Regions from separate parts of the Thalassobaculum salexigens DSM 19539 genome, predicted to be linked through region 3. Evidence: predicted binding sites of a transcription regulator. Region 3 holds the regulator's gene; each other region holds the start of a gene.

Region 1 (4,949 bases), on a different contig from region 3:
CATGCCGCGGTTGCGCAACCCGTAGGCCATGTTGTCGTAGACCTTCATGTGCGGATACAGCGCGTAGTTCTGGAACACCATGGCGATGTCCCGGTCGGCCGGTTCCAGATTGTTCACCACCCGGCCGCCGATATCGATGGTGCCGTCGGACACGGTCTCCAGCCCGGCGACCATGCGCAGCAGGGTCGACTTGCCGCAACCGGACGGCCCGACCAGCACGATGAACTCGCCGTCGGCCACGCTCAGGTCGATCCCGTGGATCGCGTGGTAGCCGTTCGGGTAGATCTTCTGAACACCGCTGAGGTGCAATTCGGCCATCTCAGGCGCTCCTTATTTCTCGGTCTCGACCAGGCCTTTGACGAACAGCTTCTGCATGACCACCACGACGATCACCGGCGGCAGCATCGCCAGCATCGTGGTCGCCATGACCAGATGCCAAAGCGGCAGGGATTCCGCCGCCTGGGTCATGCGCTGGATGCCCATCACGATCGTGTAGAAGGACTCGTCGGTGGTCACCAGAAGCGGCCAGAGATACTGGTTCCAGCCGTAGATGAAGAGGATCACGAACAGCGCGGCGATGTTGGTGCGCGACAGCGGCAGCAGGATGTCCTTGAAGAACTTCCACGGCCCCGCCCCGTCGATCCGCGCCGCCTCGGCCAGCTCCTCCGGCACCGTCAGGAAGAACTGCCGGAACAGGAAGGTCGCCGTCGCCGAGGCGATCAGCGGCAGGCTGAGCCCGACATAGGAGTTCAGCAGCCCGAGATTGGCCACCACCGCGAAGGTCGGCAGGATGCGCACCTCCACCGGCAGCATCAGGGTGATGAAGATCAGCCAGAAGCAGGCCATGCGGAACGGGAAGTCGAAATACACGATCGCATAGGCGGCGATCAGCGAGATGGCGATCTTCCCGATGGTGATCGACAGCGCCATGACCAGGCTGTTGAACAGCATGGTGCCGACCGGAATACCGCCGGCATCGGCCACGCCGGCGCCGAGCACCGTGGCATAGTTCTCGAAGAACTTGTCCCCCGGCCACATCGGGATCGTGCCGTCCATGATGTGCTCGATCGGGTGGGTCGAGGCGACGAAGGTGATCCAGATCGGCATCACCGTGATGATGATCCCGAGGATCACCACCAGGTGGGACAGGACCGTCAGATAGGGGCGGTTCTCGACCATCAGTACTCGACCCTCCGCTCGATATAGCGGAACTGCACCACGGTCAGGCTGATCACGATGACCATGAGCACCACCGACTGCGCGGCCGACCCGCCGAGATCGAGGCCGATGAAGCCGTCGCTGAACACCTTGTAGACCAGGATCTGGGTGGCGCCCGCCGGCCCGCCCTCGGTGGTGGCGTGGATGATGCCGAAGGTGTCGAAGAAGGCGTAGACCACGTTGACCACCAGCAGGAAGAAGGTGGTCGGCGACAGCAGCGGGAAGATGATGGTCCAGAACCGCTTGAACGGGCCGGCGCCGTCGATCGCCGCCGCCTCGATCAGGGAGCGCGGGATCGCCTGCAGGCCGGCCAGGAAGAACAGGAAATTGTAGCTGATCTGCTTCCACGAGGCGGCGATGACCACCAGGATCATCGCGTCGCCGCCGTCGAGATAGTGGTTCCAGTCATAGCCCAGACCGCGCAGCAGATAGGCGTTGATGCCCACCACCGGGTTGAACATGAAGAACCACAGCACGCCGGCCACGGCCGGGGCGACGGCATAGGGCCAGATCAGCAGCGTCTTGTAGGCGGTCGCGCCCTTGATCGTGCGGTCGGCCATGACCGCCAGCAGCAGCGCCAGCGACATCGACGCGAAGGCGACGGAGAAGCTGAAGACGACGGTGTTCCAGAAGGTGTCGAGATAGAGCGGATCGGCGAACAGCTCCTCGAAATTCTCGAACCAGACGAACTCGGTCGACAGGCCGAACGCGTCCTCCACCAGCAGCGACTGGTACAGCGCCTGCACGGCCGGCCAGATGAAGAAAATCAATGTCACCGCCAGCTGCGGCAGCAGCAGCGCATAGGGCAGCCACGGATTCCGGAAGGTCACACGCTTGATCAAAGTCTCACCCCCGCAACAACGTGCGGGGGGCCGGCACCCATGGCGCCGGCCCCCACGCCTGATTCACGCACACTCACAAGGAGTGCGGAGACGGCCTCAGTCGTTGGCCTTCTCGAACTTGCGCAGCAGGGCGTTGCCACGCTCCACGGCGGTGTCCATGGCTTCCTTGGCGGTCTTGTCGCCGGCCCACAGCGCTTCCATCTCCTCGTTGATGACGTCGCGCACCTGGACGAAGTTGCCGAAGCGGATGCCCTTGGAGTTCGGCGTCGGCGTGTTCAGGCTGAGCTGCTTGATCGCCGTGTCGGTGCCCGGGTTCTTCTCGTAGAAGCCCTGCTTCTGGGACAGCTCGTAGGCGGCCGTGGTGATCGGCACGTAGCCGGTCTCCTGGTGCCAGCGGGCCTGGACCTCGGCGGAGGCGATGTAGTTGAAGAACTCCGCCACGCCCTTGTACTCGGCCGCCGGCTTGCCCTGCAGCACCCACAGGGTGGCGCCGCCGATGATCGAGTTCTGCGGCTTGTCGGCCACCTCGGTGTTCAGCGGCAGCATGGTCTGGGCGAAGTTGAACTTGGCCTGCTGGACGATCGAGCCGTAATAGGCCGACGAGTTCATCCACATGCCGCATTCGCCGTTGGTGAACAGCGGCAGGCTCTCGCCGCGACGGCCGCCGTACTGGAACAGATTCTTTTCCTGGCTGTCGGCGATGCTCTGCAGGGTGCCGATCACGTCGTCGTTGTTGAAGACGAACTCGGTGTCGAAGCCGGCGAAGCCGTTCTCCTTGGTGCCCATCGGGATGTTGTGCCAGGCCGAGAAGTTCTCGACCATCACCCAGGACTGCCAACCGAAGGAGATGCCGCACTTCATGCCGCTGTCGACCAGCTTCTGCGAGGCGTCGAACACCTCCGCCCAGGTCGACGGCGCCTCGGTCACGCCGGCCTTGTCCAGCGCGTCCTTGTTGTACCACATCACCGGCGTCGAGCTGTTGAACGGCAGCGACAGCAGCTTGTTGTCCGGCGTGGTGTAGTAGCTGACCACGGCCGGCAGGTAGTCGTCCTGATTGAACGGCGTGTTGGTGTCTTCCATCAGCTTGTAGACCGGATAGACGGCACCCTCGGCCGCCATCATGGTCGCGGTGCCGACCTCGAAGACCTGGACGATATGCGGCTGCTGCTTGGCGCGGAACGCCGCGATCGCCGCCGTCATGGTCTCGGTGTAGTTGCCCTTGTAGACCGGCACGACCTTGAATTCGGACTGGGACGCGTTGTAGCCCTCGGCCATCTCGTTCACGAGTTCGCCGTTGCGGCCGCCCATCGCGTGCCACCACTGGATCTCGGTGGCGGCGATCGCTTCGCTCGCCATGGACAGCGCGAAGGCGCCCGCCATGCCGGCGATGATCATCTTGGAGTTGAACATGCTCTTCCCCCGGGTCAGGTTGCTTTTGCTTGGCGACGTTGCCAGTGCCGAGCTGGCGGAAAGGGGGATCGCAACAGCGGAGGGGCCCCGAATGCGCAGCAAGTTATCGGCACGCCGCAGGCATATCTTAGAGACAATTACAGCAACATGACACTTTCATGACCATCCGGTTACGTGCTTGCCAGATAACGCATAATCGCCCCTCAATCACGACGGCCGATCCCATAGAAGGAACAATCCAATGCGGCGTTCCCTGACACTCCTGACCGTTCTCGCCGGCCTGTCCGCGGGCCCCGCGCTGGCCACCGACATCCACGGTCACCGCGGCGCGCGCGGCCTGCTGCCGGAGAACACCCTGCCGGCATTTCGCGAGGCCATCGCGCTCGGCGTCGACATTCTGGAGCTGGATACCGGGATGACCGCGGACGGGGTGGTGGTCGTGCTGCACGACCCGGCCCTGTCGCCCGACCTGGCCCGAATCGGGGGGACCTGGATCGACGCCCCGAAGTTGATCCGCGGCATGACCCATGCGGAGCTGCACGCGGTCGATGTCGGCCGCGCCCGTCCCGGCGGCAAGATCGCCGAGCGGTTCCCGGACCAGACCCCGGTGGACGGCACGCCGGTGCCGACCCTGGCCGAGGTGCTGGCGCTGGCGGCCGTGGAAGGGCCGGACGACCTGCGCTTCAACATCGAGACCAAGCTGTCGCCGCTGGCCCCCGGCGAGACCGCCGATCCGGACACCTTCGCCCGGGCCGTGGTCGCCGTGATCCGCGCGGCCGGGGTGGAGACACGGGCGATCGTCCAGAGCTTCGACTGGCGCACCCTGGCGGTGGTGCGGCACATCGCGCCGGAAATCCGCACCTCCTATCTGACGGCGGAGCGCAACTGGCTGAACAACGTGCAGGCGGGCCGGCCGGACGCCTCGCCCTGGCTTGGCGGGCTGGACATCGACGATTTCGGCGGCTCGGTGCCGCGCGCCATCGCCTCGCTGCACGGCGATATCTGGTCGCCCTATTTCCGCGACCTCACGCCCGAGGCGCTGAAGCAGGCCCACGATCTGGGGCTGGAGGTACATGTCTGGACGGTGAACGACGCCACCCAGATGAAGGAGTTGGCCGAGATGGGCGTGGACGGCATCATCACCGACTATCCGAACGTCGCCGTGGAAGCGGTGCGCCACAAGAACTGACCCCGCCCGGCCCACTTCGAAGGGAGCAGACCATGACCCTCGACGAATTCCGCGCCTCGCTGGACGCCCCCGCCCCGCCCGCCGGGTTGAGCCCGGCCCTGCTCGGCCTGTGGCACCAGGGCAAGGGCGACTGGGAAGCCGCCCATGTGACCGTGCAGGACGACGACGGCGCCGACGCCGCCTGGGTCCACGCCCACCTGCACCGGGTGGAAGGCGACGAAAGCAACGCCGGCTACTGGTTCCGCCGCGCCGGCAAGCCGCACACGAAGGGGGATCTGGGCGCGGAATGG
Region 2 (4,949 bases), on a different contig from region 3:
GGCGACGCTGCCAACGCCGGACATCGCCGACCTGCGGGCGCCGCGTTGGATCGCGCTCGTGCTCGCGGCGGTGCTGGCCTTGGCCTATCTGCCGGAGGGGATCGGCTTCGCCGCCAAGAACATGGTTCCGGTGGTGCTGCTGCTCTTCCTGTTCACCGGACTGGGCGTGGTGCACGCCCTGGCCCGGCGCAGCGGCAGCGGGGGCCTCTGGCTCGGTGGAACCTATGCCCTGCTGATCGTCTTCAGCTGGGCGGCGGCCGCAGTGATCGTGCTGGTCGGAATGCTGGACGTGGTTTTCGATTTTCGCCGTCGCGCGGGGCCTCCCCCGCAGGAATGACCGTCGGCGGATAACTGACAAGCGGTCGCCTCGGCGCCGCCCTGATGAGGAAATCCGGATACCTATCCGGGGGGCGTAGGCCCGCAAGAGAAGGAGTGAGGACGATGGAAGTCATCCTGCTGGAACGGATCGAGAGCCTCGGCCAGATGGGCGAAGTGGTTTCGGTCAAGCCGGGCTACGCCCGGAACTTTCTGCTGCCGCAGAAGAAGGCGCTGCGCGCCAACGAAGGAAACCGCAAGGTCTTCGAGGAGCGCCGGGCCCAGCTTGAGGCCGAGAACCTCGAGCGCAAGTCCGAGGCCCAGAAGGTCTCCAAGACCCTGGACGGCATGACCGTCGTGCTGGTGCGTGCCGCCGGCGAGAACGGCCAGCTGTACGGCTCGGTCTCCGCCCGCGACATCGCCGACGCGGTGACCGAAGCCGGCGTCACCGTCGGCCGCAGCCAGGTCAAGCTGGACAAGGCGCTGAAGGCGCTCGGTCTGGAGCCGGTGCGCGTCCAGCTGCACCCGGAGGTCTCGGTGAATGTGACCGTGAACATCGCCCGGTCCCAGGACGAGGCGGAGACCCAGGCCCGCCTGGGCCGCGCGCTCGACCGGGGCATCCTGGACGAGGAAGAGCGGATGGAAGACGAGGCCCCCGAGGTCGAGGAGCTTCTCGAGCCGGAAGCGGCCGCCGCCGCCGAGGACGAGGAGGAGAAGGCCGAGGTCTGATCCTTACTCAGCGACAAGATTTGCGACGGGCCGTCCTTCGGGGCGGCCCTTTGCATTTGAGGTGCTCTCTCCACCTACCTCCCCGCTCCAATCCTGTCATCCCGGCCCGCACACGGATGAGGTCCGGGCGCGTTCGGGGTGACGATCGTTTGAGATTTTGTCCCCTTTCGCCCCCTCGACAACTGGCGCTGGACATCCACCGGAACACATCCACGGTCACCAAACCATCACGCAACCGACGCGGTTCCGACACCGCCCTGTCACACCGGCGACAGGCGGGGGGTGATATCCGCTGGGCCTTCCGAATGATCCGGGCATCTGCCCGCCCCTGGAGGAGGCCTTCATGAACCTTCGCGCCCTGCTTGCCGCCGCCGCCCTGGCGGTAGCCACCCCGTCCCTGGCCAGCGCCGCCGACGCGATCAAGATCGCGGTCACCGACATTGAGGGCCTGGAGGCCCTGCAGAGCGAGTTCGGCCCATTCGAGGCGGCGCTCGAGAAGAGCACCGGTCTCGACATCGAGCTGTTCCCGGTCGGCAACCGCACCGCCGCCGTCGAGGCCATCAACGCCGGTCAGGTCGACCTGGTGCTGACCGGCCCGGCCGAATACGTGGTGATCAAGGAACTGACCGACGCCAGGATCGTCGTCGGCTGGCAGCGTCCGGACTACTTCGCCCAGGTCGTTACCCTGGCCGACGGTCCGATCCGCCGGGTGCAGGACCTCAAGGGCCGCGCCGTCGCCTTCGGCTCGGTCGGCTCCACCTCCCAGCATCTCGGCCCGGCGCAGGCGCTGACCGATCTCGGCCTCGTCTACGGCCAGGACTACGAGCCGAAGATCATCTCCCGCAACGTCGCCATCGAGGCACTGATCCGCGGCGACATCGCCGCCATCGGCATGAACTACAGCCACCTGCAGCGCGCCCGCGAGGCCTATCCGGACGTCGCCTTCACCGTGGTGGCGCGCGGCCGCGACCTGCCGAACGACATCCTGGTCGCCCGCGCCGATGCCGACCCGGCGGCCATGGACAAGATCCGCAAGGCCTTCGTGGAGGACGGCAAGTCCCTGCTCGCCGCCGTGCTGAAGGGCGAGGACAATCAGAAGTACAAGGGCGGCTTCTTCCTCGCGACGGTCGAGGACGGCGACTACGACTACGTCCGCTCGATGTACACGACGATCGGCGTCGACGGTTTCAAGAACTTCGTCGGCAACTGAGGCAGGCAGGGCGCCGGTCCCCACGGCCGGCGCCCGCCCCGATCCCATCATGACAGCCCTGCTCAAACCCTCGCCGATGAACGCGGACCCGGCCGGCCCGACGCCGGCCGCGCCCGCTCCGGCCGCCGCCGCGCCGCTGATCTCGGCGGAGTCGGTGACCAAGCGCTTCGCCGACGGTCCCGCGGTGCTCGACGGCGTGACCCTCGCCATCCGCCGGGGCGAGCGCGTCGCCCTGCTCGGCGCCAACGGGGCCGGCAAGTCGACCCTGCTGCGCGCCCTGGTCGGGCTGATCCCGATCACCGGCGGCGCGGTGGAGATCCTCGGCCAGCGCTTCACCCGTCAGCCCACGGCCCGCCAGCGCGCGACCCTGCGCCGCCGGCTCGGCTTCGTCTTCCAGTTCCACGGCCTGGTCGGCCGCACCAGCGCCCTGTCCAACGTGGTGAACGGCGCCATGGGCCAGGGTCATGGCTGGCGCAGCTGGCACCAGTCGCTGGCCCCCGCCGCCCTGCGCGACGCCGCGCTGGAGGCGCTCGAGGCGGTCGGTCTGGCCGACCGGGCGACGGCGCGGGCCGACACCCTGTCCGGCGGCCAGTCCCAGCGGGTCGCCATCGCCCGCGCCATCGTGCACGGCCCGGATCTGCTGTTCGCCGACGAGCCGGCCGCCAGCCTCGACCCCGCCGCCGGCCTCGACATCATGCGGCTGTTCACCCGCCTGGCCGCCGAGCAGGCGCGCACCCTGGTCTACACCACCCACGACATGCGTCACGCCCTGGAGCACGCGGACCGGATCGTCGCGCTCAAGGCCGGGCGGGTCGTGTTCGATGCCGCCGCCGCCGACCTGAGCGAGCGCGACCTGGAGCCGATCTACCGTGGCTGACACAACCTCGTCCCGTCCGCCGACCTCCGGCCCGGCAGCCTCCCGCCCCGGCGCCCGCGACATCGCCCGCTGGCCCCGCCTCACGCCGCTGCGATTCACACTGCTGGTGGCCGCCGGCGCGGTGCTGCTGGCGTCGATCGGCGACGTCGCGCCGTCGGCCGACCGGCTGATCGGGGCGGTTCCGCGCATGGGCTCGCTGCTGGAACGGATGCTGCCGCCGGAGACCGACCCTGCCTTTCTCGGCCGCATGGGCCTGCGGCTGGTGGAGACGCTTCAGATCGCCCTGGTGGGCACCCTGTTCGGCATCCTGCTGAGCTTCCCGCTGGCCTGGTTGTCGGCCGCCGGACTGAGCCCGCTGGGGCGTCTGCGCTGGCTGGCCCGGGGCACCGTCTCCCTGTTCCGCACGGTGCCCGACCTGGTCTGGGCGCTGTTCTTCGTCTCCGCCGTCGGCCTCGGGGCCATTGCCGGCACGCTGACCATCATCGTCGATACCGCCGGGTTCTGCGGCCGGTTCTTCGCCGAGGCGATGGAGGACAGCGACAAGCGCCCACGCGAGGCGCTGGAGGCAGTCGGCGCCCGCAAGCTCGATATCCTCGCCTCGGCCGTGGTGCCGCAATGCATGCCGTCCTTCGTCAACACCTCACTGTTCGCGCTGGAACTGTCGGTGCGATCCTCGGTGGTGCTGGGCATCGTCGGCGCCGGCGGCATCGGCCAGGAACTGAAAAGCGCCTTCGAGCTGTTCCAGTACCCCAAGGCCTCGGCGATCATCCTGGCGATCTTCGTGATCGTGCTGATGATGGAGCAGCTGACCGACTGGCTGCGCCGCCGGCTGGGGTGAGCCGCTTCAACTGACAGAGCGCATACCCCGGCCTTGTGCCGGGGCGAGCGCTCGGGACCGACGGGCCTTCAGCAGGATCGGATCCGCCCCGTCACGCGGCACCCTCGCCCCGGTGCAGGACCGGGGAGTGAAAGTTTTATTCGGAGGTAGGGTCCGCCCCCGTTGTTCCGGCTCCGTATCATTCACACGCACCGAGTCTCGCAAGCCCATGGCCCGAACTCCCCAGCGCGAACTATCCACAGCTAAGCCTCGGTTTCGTCCCCACAATCCTTTTCAATAGTACGTGCAAGACGCTCGCTAATCGGGCCTCCGGCGGGCTATGCGTTAGAGTCTGTCCCGAGGGAACACGAACAGCAAAGCCGAGTCGCCTCGCCATGTCCGATCCCGAGTCCAGCATCGCCCCCTTCCCCGGTCCCTCCGCCTTCGCCCCCGACGCGGCCGGTCCCGCCGCCGCCTCGTACCGCGAGCCGCCGCACAACCTGGAAGCCGAGCAGGCGCTGCTGGGCGCCATCCTGGTCAACAACCGCTCCTATGAAAGGGTCAGCGAGTTTCTGCGCGCGGAGCATTTCGCCGATCCGGTCCACGGCCGCATCTTCGCCTCCTGCGCCAAGCTGATCGACCGCGGCCAGATCGCCACCCCGGTCACGCTCAAGGGCCTGTTCGACCAGGACGAGGCCCTGAACGAAGTCGGCGGCGCCCAATATCTGGTGAAGCTGGCCGCGTCGGTGGTCACCGTCATCAACGCCGCCGATTACGGCCGCGAGATCCGCGACTGCTACCTGCGGCGCGAGCTGATCGAGATCGGCGAGGGCGTGGTCAACGACGCCTATGACCGCGACCTCGACACCGCCGCCCAGGAACTGATCGAGAAGGCCGAGAACCATCTGTTCACCCTGGCCGAGACCGGCGAGGGCGAGAACGGGCTGAAGGAACTGAAGCTGGCGCTGATGGAATCGGTCGCCCAGGCCGAAGCCGCCTAC
Region 3 (4,949 bases):
TGACCCGCAGCGAGAAGGGCGCGGTCGTCGTCCATCGCGACGAGGTCCACGTGCTCGATGCCGAGCCGGTTGCCCAGGTGGTCGACACCACCGGGGCGGGCGACCTCTACGCCGCCGGGTTCCTGCACGGATACACCGCCGGCAAGGACGCCGTGACCTGCGGCCGGATGGGGGCGATCTGCGCGTCGGAGATCATCAGCCACGTGGGCGCGCGGCCGGAGGCCGACCTGAAGAAGCTGGTGGCCGAGAAGCTCGGCTGATCGCTTAAGACGACTCTGAGCCGGATCCGGCCTTGCCCGGGTCCGGCATCACCCACATCAGCACCAGCAGCAGCGGCAGGCCCAGCAGGGCAAGGCCGGCGGTCATGGTGAAGAACAGCGCCCAGTCTCCGCCCAGGCTGTCGACGATGACGCCGGCGGAGGACGCGAACCAGATCCGCGCCAGATTCCCCAGCGAGTTCAGCAGCGCATATTGGGTCGCCGAGAATGCCGTGTTGCAGAGCCCGGCGAGGTAGGCGACGAAAGCGACGGTCGCCAGGCCGCCGGTGAAATTGTCGGCGATCACCGCCACGGCGAAGACGTCCGCGTCCTGGCCGGCGCCGGCGAGATAGGCATAGGCGAGGTTGGTCGCCGCCGCGGCGAGGCCGCCGGCCAGCAGGGCGCGGAACACGCCGGCCAGTTTCACCAGGATCCCGCCCGCGAAGACGCCCACGCAGACGGCGGCGAGGCCGAACACCTTGGTGACGTCGGCGATCTGCGTCAGCTCGAAACCCAGCTCCCGGTAGAACACGAAGGACATGCGGCCGAGCAGCGCGTCCCCGAACTTGAACACGAAGACGAAGACCAGGATCAGCAGCCACCAGTCCCGGCGCATGAACTCGGCGAAGGGGTCGATCAGTGCCTGGCGCAGCCAGATCGCGGCACGCTCGGTGGCCGGCGCGCCCGTGTCGCTCACGTCCTCGGGCAAGGGATCGCGGGGTGTCGGCTCCGGGGCCAGCAGCGTGGCGGCGACGGCGATCAGCAGGGTGCAGGCCAGGATAAGATAGGTCGCGTTCCAGCCCAGGTTGGCGGCGAGATAGAGGCCACCGGCGCCGCCGACCAGGGTGCCGCCCAGATGCCAGCCCCAGATCGCCACCGCGGATCCCGCGCCGAACTCTTCCGGTTTCAGGATGTCGACCCGATAGGCATCGATGACGATGTCCTGGGTGGCGGACACGAAGGCGACGAAGACGCAGGCCAGCGCCACCATCGACACGTCGGCGGTCGGATCGGTCAGGCCGAGAAAGGCGATGGCGGCGATCAGGAGGAGCTGGGTCAGCAGCGCCCAGCCGCGCCGGCGGCCGAGCCGGTCGGTGAGGCCGGGCAGCCGCAGCCGGTCGACCAGCGGCGCCCACAGGAAATTGATGGCGTAGGCGGTGGTGGCGAGGCTGAACAGGCCGACGCTGGACCGTGAGAAGCCGGCATCGGTCAGCCAGATCGACAGGTTCGAATAGACCAGCGGCGCCGGCAGGCCCGACGCGAAGCCGAAGACGAGGATGATGAGCATCCGGCGGTCGAGATAGACCCGGATGCCGTCGGTCCAGGAGGTGCGTTCAGCCGCCATACCGATGAGGTATCTGAGTCGCCCCGGCTTGCCCAGCATCATTAGATGCTCGGCGAGCGGGGGAGCGAAGGGACGCCGGTCAGGCGGCGTTGGCGTCGAGCGCGTAGCCGGCGGAGCGCACCGTGCGGATCATGTCGTCGTCGTTCTCGCTGTTCAGCGCCTTGCGCAGCCGGCGGATATGGACGTCGACCGTGCGTGGCTCGACATAGACGTCCGGACCCCAGACGGTGTCGAGCAGCTGTTCGCGCGAGAACACCCGTCCCGGATGCTCCAGGAAATGGCGCAGCAGGCGGAACTCGGTGGGTCCGAGATGGATGTCGCGCTCGCTGCGCTTCACCCGATGGGCCGCCAGGTCCATGGTCAGGTCGGCGAAGCGCAGGATCTCGTCCTCGGTGGAGGGCCGCGCCCGGCGCATCACCGCGCGGACCCGGGCGATCAGCTCGGCCGGGCTGAACGGCTTGGTGATGTAGTCGTCGGCCCCGGAGTTCAGGCCGCGGATCCGGTCGCCCTCCTCGCCGCGGGCGGTGAGCATGATGATCGGGATGTTCTTCAGGTCGGGCGCGCGGCGCAGCCGGCGGCAGGCCTCGATCCCCGACAGCAGGGGCAGCATCCAGTCGAGCAGGATCAGGTCGGGCCGGCGCTCCGCGGCGACCAGCATGGCCTCCTCGCCGTCACCCGCGTCGATGACGCGGAAGCCTTCGCGTTCCAGGTTGTAGCGGAGCAGGGTGACGATCGGCGCTTCATCCTCGACGATCAGGATCAGTGGTTTCATGGGCTGGGTCACTCGCGACTAGAGTACGATCTGTACCGTGAATCGTCCTCTAAACCTTTGAATACAGAGCAAATTCACACGAACGGATGAGGCCATCCGACCGTGATCCGCTCTAGGACGATTCTTCGGAGAGCTCCTCCGGCTTGACGACGGCGAAGCTGCTGTTGTCCCCCTTCGGCCGGTTGCCTTCCAGACGGCGGCCGGTCTCCTCGAAATAGACGGTCTCCGCGATGTTGGTCGCGTGATCGCCGATCCGCTCGATGTTCTTGGCCACGAAGAGCAGGTGCGCGCAGGCGGTGATGTTGCGCGGATCCTCCATCATGTAGGTCAGCAGCTCCCGAAAGAGGCTGGTGTACATCTGGTCGATCTCTTCATCGCGCTGCCAGGCCACCATGGCGCGCTCCACGTCGCGCTGGGTATAGGCGTCCAGCACGTCGGTGATGATCCGGTGGGTCAGCCGGCCCATGCGGGCGATGCCGTTGATCGGCCCGACCTCCGGGAGCTGCGACAGGGCCGAGGCGCGCTTGGCCACGTTGGTGGCGTAGTCGCCCATGCGCTCCAGATCGTGCGAGATCTTCAGCGCCGACAGGATCTGGCGCAGGTCGTGGGCGACGGGCTGGCGCAGGGCCAGCATCCGCAGGGTCAGCGCCTCGACCTGATCCTCCAGGTCGTCGATCGCCTTGTCGGCCTCCACGCACTGGGTCGCCAGGGCGTCGTCGCGCTTGGCGATCGCCTGGATGGAGTTGGCGAGCTGGGCCTCGACGAGACCGCCCATGCGGGAAATAGCCGACCGCAAGCCGTCCAGTTCGTCGTCGAACGAGGACACGATGTGGCTGTCGGACATGATTCAGACCTCCGGAAACGGGTGACGGGCCGCAGCCGCCTACCGGCCTGCGGCGTAGCGTTCGAGCCTAACCGAAACGTCCGGTGATGTACCCCTGGGTGCGGCTGTCGACTGGATTGGTGAAGATCGTCTCGGTCTCGCCGACCTCCACCAGATCGCCCAGGTGGAAGAACGCGGTGCGCTGGGACACGCGGGCAGCCTGCTGCATGGAATGGGTGACGATGACGATGGTGAAGTTCTCGCGCAGCTCGTCGATCAGCTCCTCGATGCGGGCGGTGGCGATCGGGTCCAGGGCCGAGCACGGCTCATCCATCAGGATGACCTCCGGGTTCACCGCGATCGCCCGGGCGATGCACAGCCGCTGCTGCTGGCCGCCGGACAGGCCGGTGCCGGGCTGGTCCAGCCGGTCGCTGACCTCCTTCCAGAGGCCGGCCCGCTCCAGGCTCTTCTGCACGATCTCGTCCAGCTCGGCCTTGCCGTGGGCGATGCCGTGGATCCGCGGACCGTAGGCGATGTTGTCGTAGATCGTCTTCGGAAACGGATTCGGCTTCTGGAACACCATGCCGACCCGGGCGCGCAGCTGCACCACGTCCAGGGACGGGTCGTAGATGTCGTGCTCGTCCAGCGCGATCCTGCCGGTGACCCGGCAGATGTCGATCACGTCGTTCATGCGGTTGAGGCAGCGCAGGAACGTGGACTTGCCGCAGCCGGACGGGCCGATCAGCGCCGTGACCTCGTTCTGGTAGACGTCCAGGTCCACATGCTTCAGCGCATGCTTCTCGCCGTAGTAGACGTTGACGTCACGGGACTGAACCTTGGTGTAGCGGTTGGCCAATTGCTCGGGGCTCGGCGATTTGGATGCGACTTCGGGTGTCGTCGTCATGGACGTGCTGCTCATCGGTATTTCTCCTTACCACCGCCGCTCGAAGCGCTTGCGCAACAGGACGGCGACCGCGTTCATCAGAACCAGGAAGCCGAGTAGGACCATGATCGCCGCCGAGGTCTTTTCCACGAAGGCGCGCTCAGGGCTGTCGGCCCAGATATAGACCTGAACCGGCAGGACCGTCGCCGGATCGGTGAAGCTTTGCGGCACGTCGACGATGAAGGCGACCATGCCGATCATCAGCAGCGGCGCGGTCTCGCCGAGCGCCTGGGCCATGCCGATGATGGTGCCGGTCAGGATGCCCGGCATCGCCAGGGGCAGCACGTGGTGCGTGACCACCTGCAGCCGCGACGCGCCCAGGCCCAGGGCCGCCTCTCGGATCGAGGGCGGCACCGCCTTCAGCGCCGAGCGGGAGGCGATGATGATCGTCGGCAGGGTCATCAGCGCCAGCACCAGGCCACCGGCGAGCGGGGCCGAGCGCGGCAGGCCGAAGAAATTCAGGAACACCGCGAGGCCGAGCAGACCGAAGACGATCGAGGGCACCGCCGCCAGATTGTTGATGTTCACCTCGATCAGGTCGGTGAACCGGTTCTTCGGCGCGAACTCCTCGAGATAGGCGGCGGCCATGACGCCGATCGGGAAGGAGACCAGCAGGGTCACCGTCAGGGTCAGGATGGAGCCGATCAGGGCGCCGTAGATGCCGGCCTCCTCCGGCTCTCGGCTGTCGCCGGTGGTGAAGAAGTCCACGTTGAACGCCGCGTGCACCCGGCCCTCGGCCTCGAGATGGTCGTGCCAGCTGATCTCCCGGTCCTTCACCCGGCGGTCGCCTTCCGGCAGATCGCGGTCGA

What was found. The regulator PhoB, encoded in region 3, activates phosphate uptake and scavenging genes when phosphate is short. The targets are predictions, from matches to a motif close to TNTCATAAAACTGTCA.
Region 1: the regulator PhoB is predicted to act here: its motif matches at 3,619-3,634, upstream of ugpB (sn-glycerol-3-phosphate ABC transporter substrate-binding protein UgpB).
Region 2: the regulator PhoB is predicted to act here: its motif matches at 1,259-1,274, upstream of G578_RS0100710 (PhnD/SsuA/transferrin family substrate-binding protein).

The regions. Positions count from the first base shown of each region.
Region 1 is NZ_KE384093.1:1,500,796-1,505,744, reverse strand. It holds gene G578_RS0111430 (sn-glycerol-3-phosphate import ATP-binding protein UgpC) at 1-318, opposite strand, end outside; gene ugpE (sn-glycerol-3-phosphate ABC transporter permease UgpE) at 331-1,179, opposite strand; gene ugpA (sn-glycerol-3-phosphate ABC transporter permease UgpA) at 1,179-2,060, opposite strand; gene ugpB (sn-glycerol-3-phosphate ABC transporter substrate-binding protein UgpB) at 2,157-3,470, opposite strand; gene G578_RS25905 (glycerophosphodiester phosphodiesterase) at 3,712-4,659, shown strand; gene G578_RS0111405 (hypothetical protein) at 4,692-4,949, shown strand, end outside.
Region 2 is NZ_AUIR01000012.1:142,692-147,640, forward strand. It holds gene G578_RS0100700 (DUF2232 domain-containing protein) at 1-337, shown strand, start outside; gene rplI (50S ribosomal protein L9) at 442-1,044, shown strand; gene G578_RS0100710 (PhnD/SsuA/transferrin family substrate-binding protein) at 1,388-2,254, shown strand; gene G578_RS0100715 (phosphonate ABC transporter ATP-binding protein) at 2,304-3,131, shown strand; gene phnE (phosphonate ABC transporter, permease protein PhnE) at 3,124-3,969, shown strand; gene G578_RS0100725 (replicative DNA helicase) at 4,344-4,949, shown strand, end outside.
Region 3 is NZ_KE384095.1:463,392-468,340, forward strand. It holds gene G578_RS0122585 (adenosine kinase) at 1-260, shown strand, start outside; gene G578_RS0122590 (AmpG family muropeptide MFS transporter) at 265-1,602, opposite strand; gene phoB (phosphate regulon transcriptional regulator PhoB) at 1,682-2,374, opposite strand; gene phoU (phosphate signaling complex protein PhoU) at 2,487-3,218, opposite strand; gene pstB (phosphate ABC transporter ATP-binding protein PstB) at 3,286-4,116, opposite strand; gene pstA (phosphate ABC transporter permease PstA) at 4,129-4,949, opposite strand, start outside.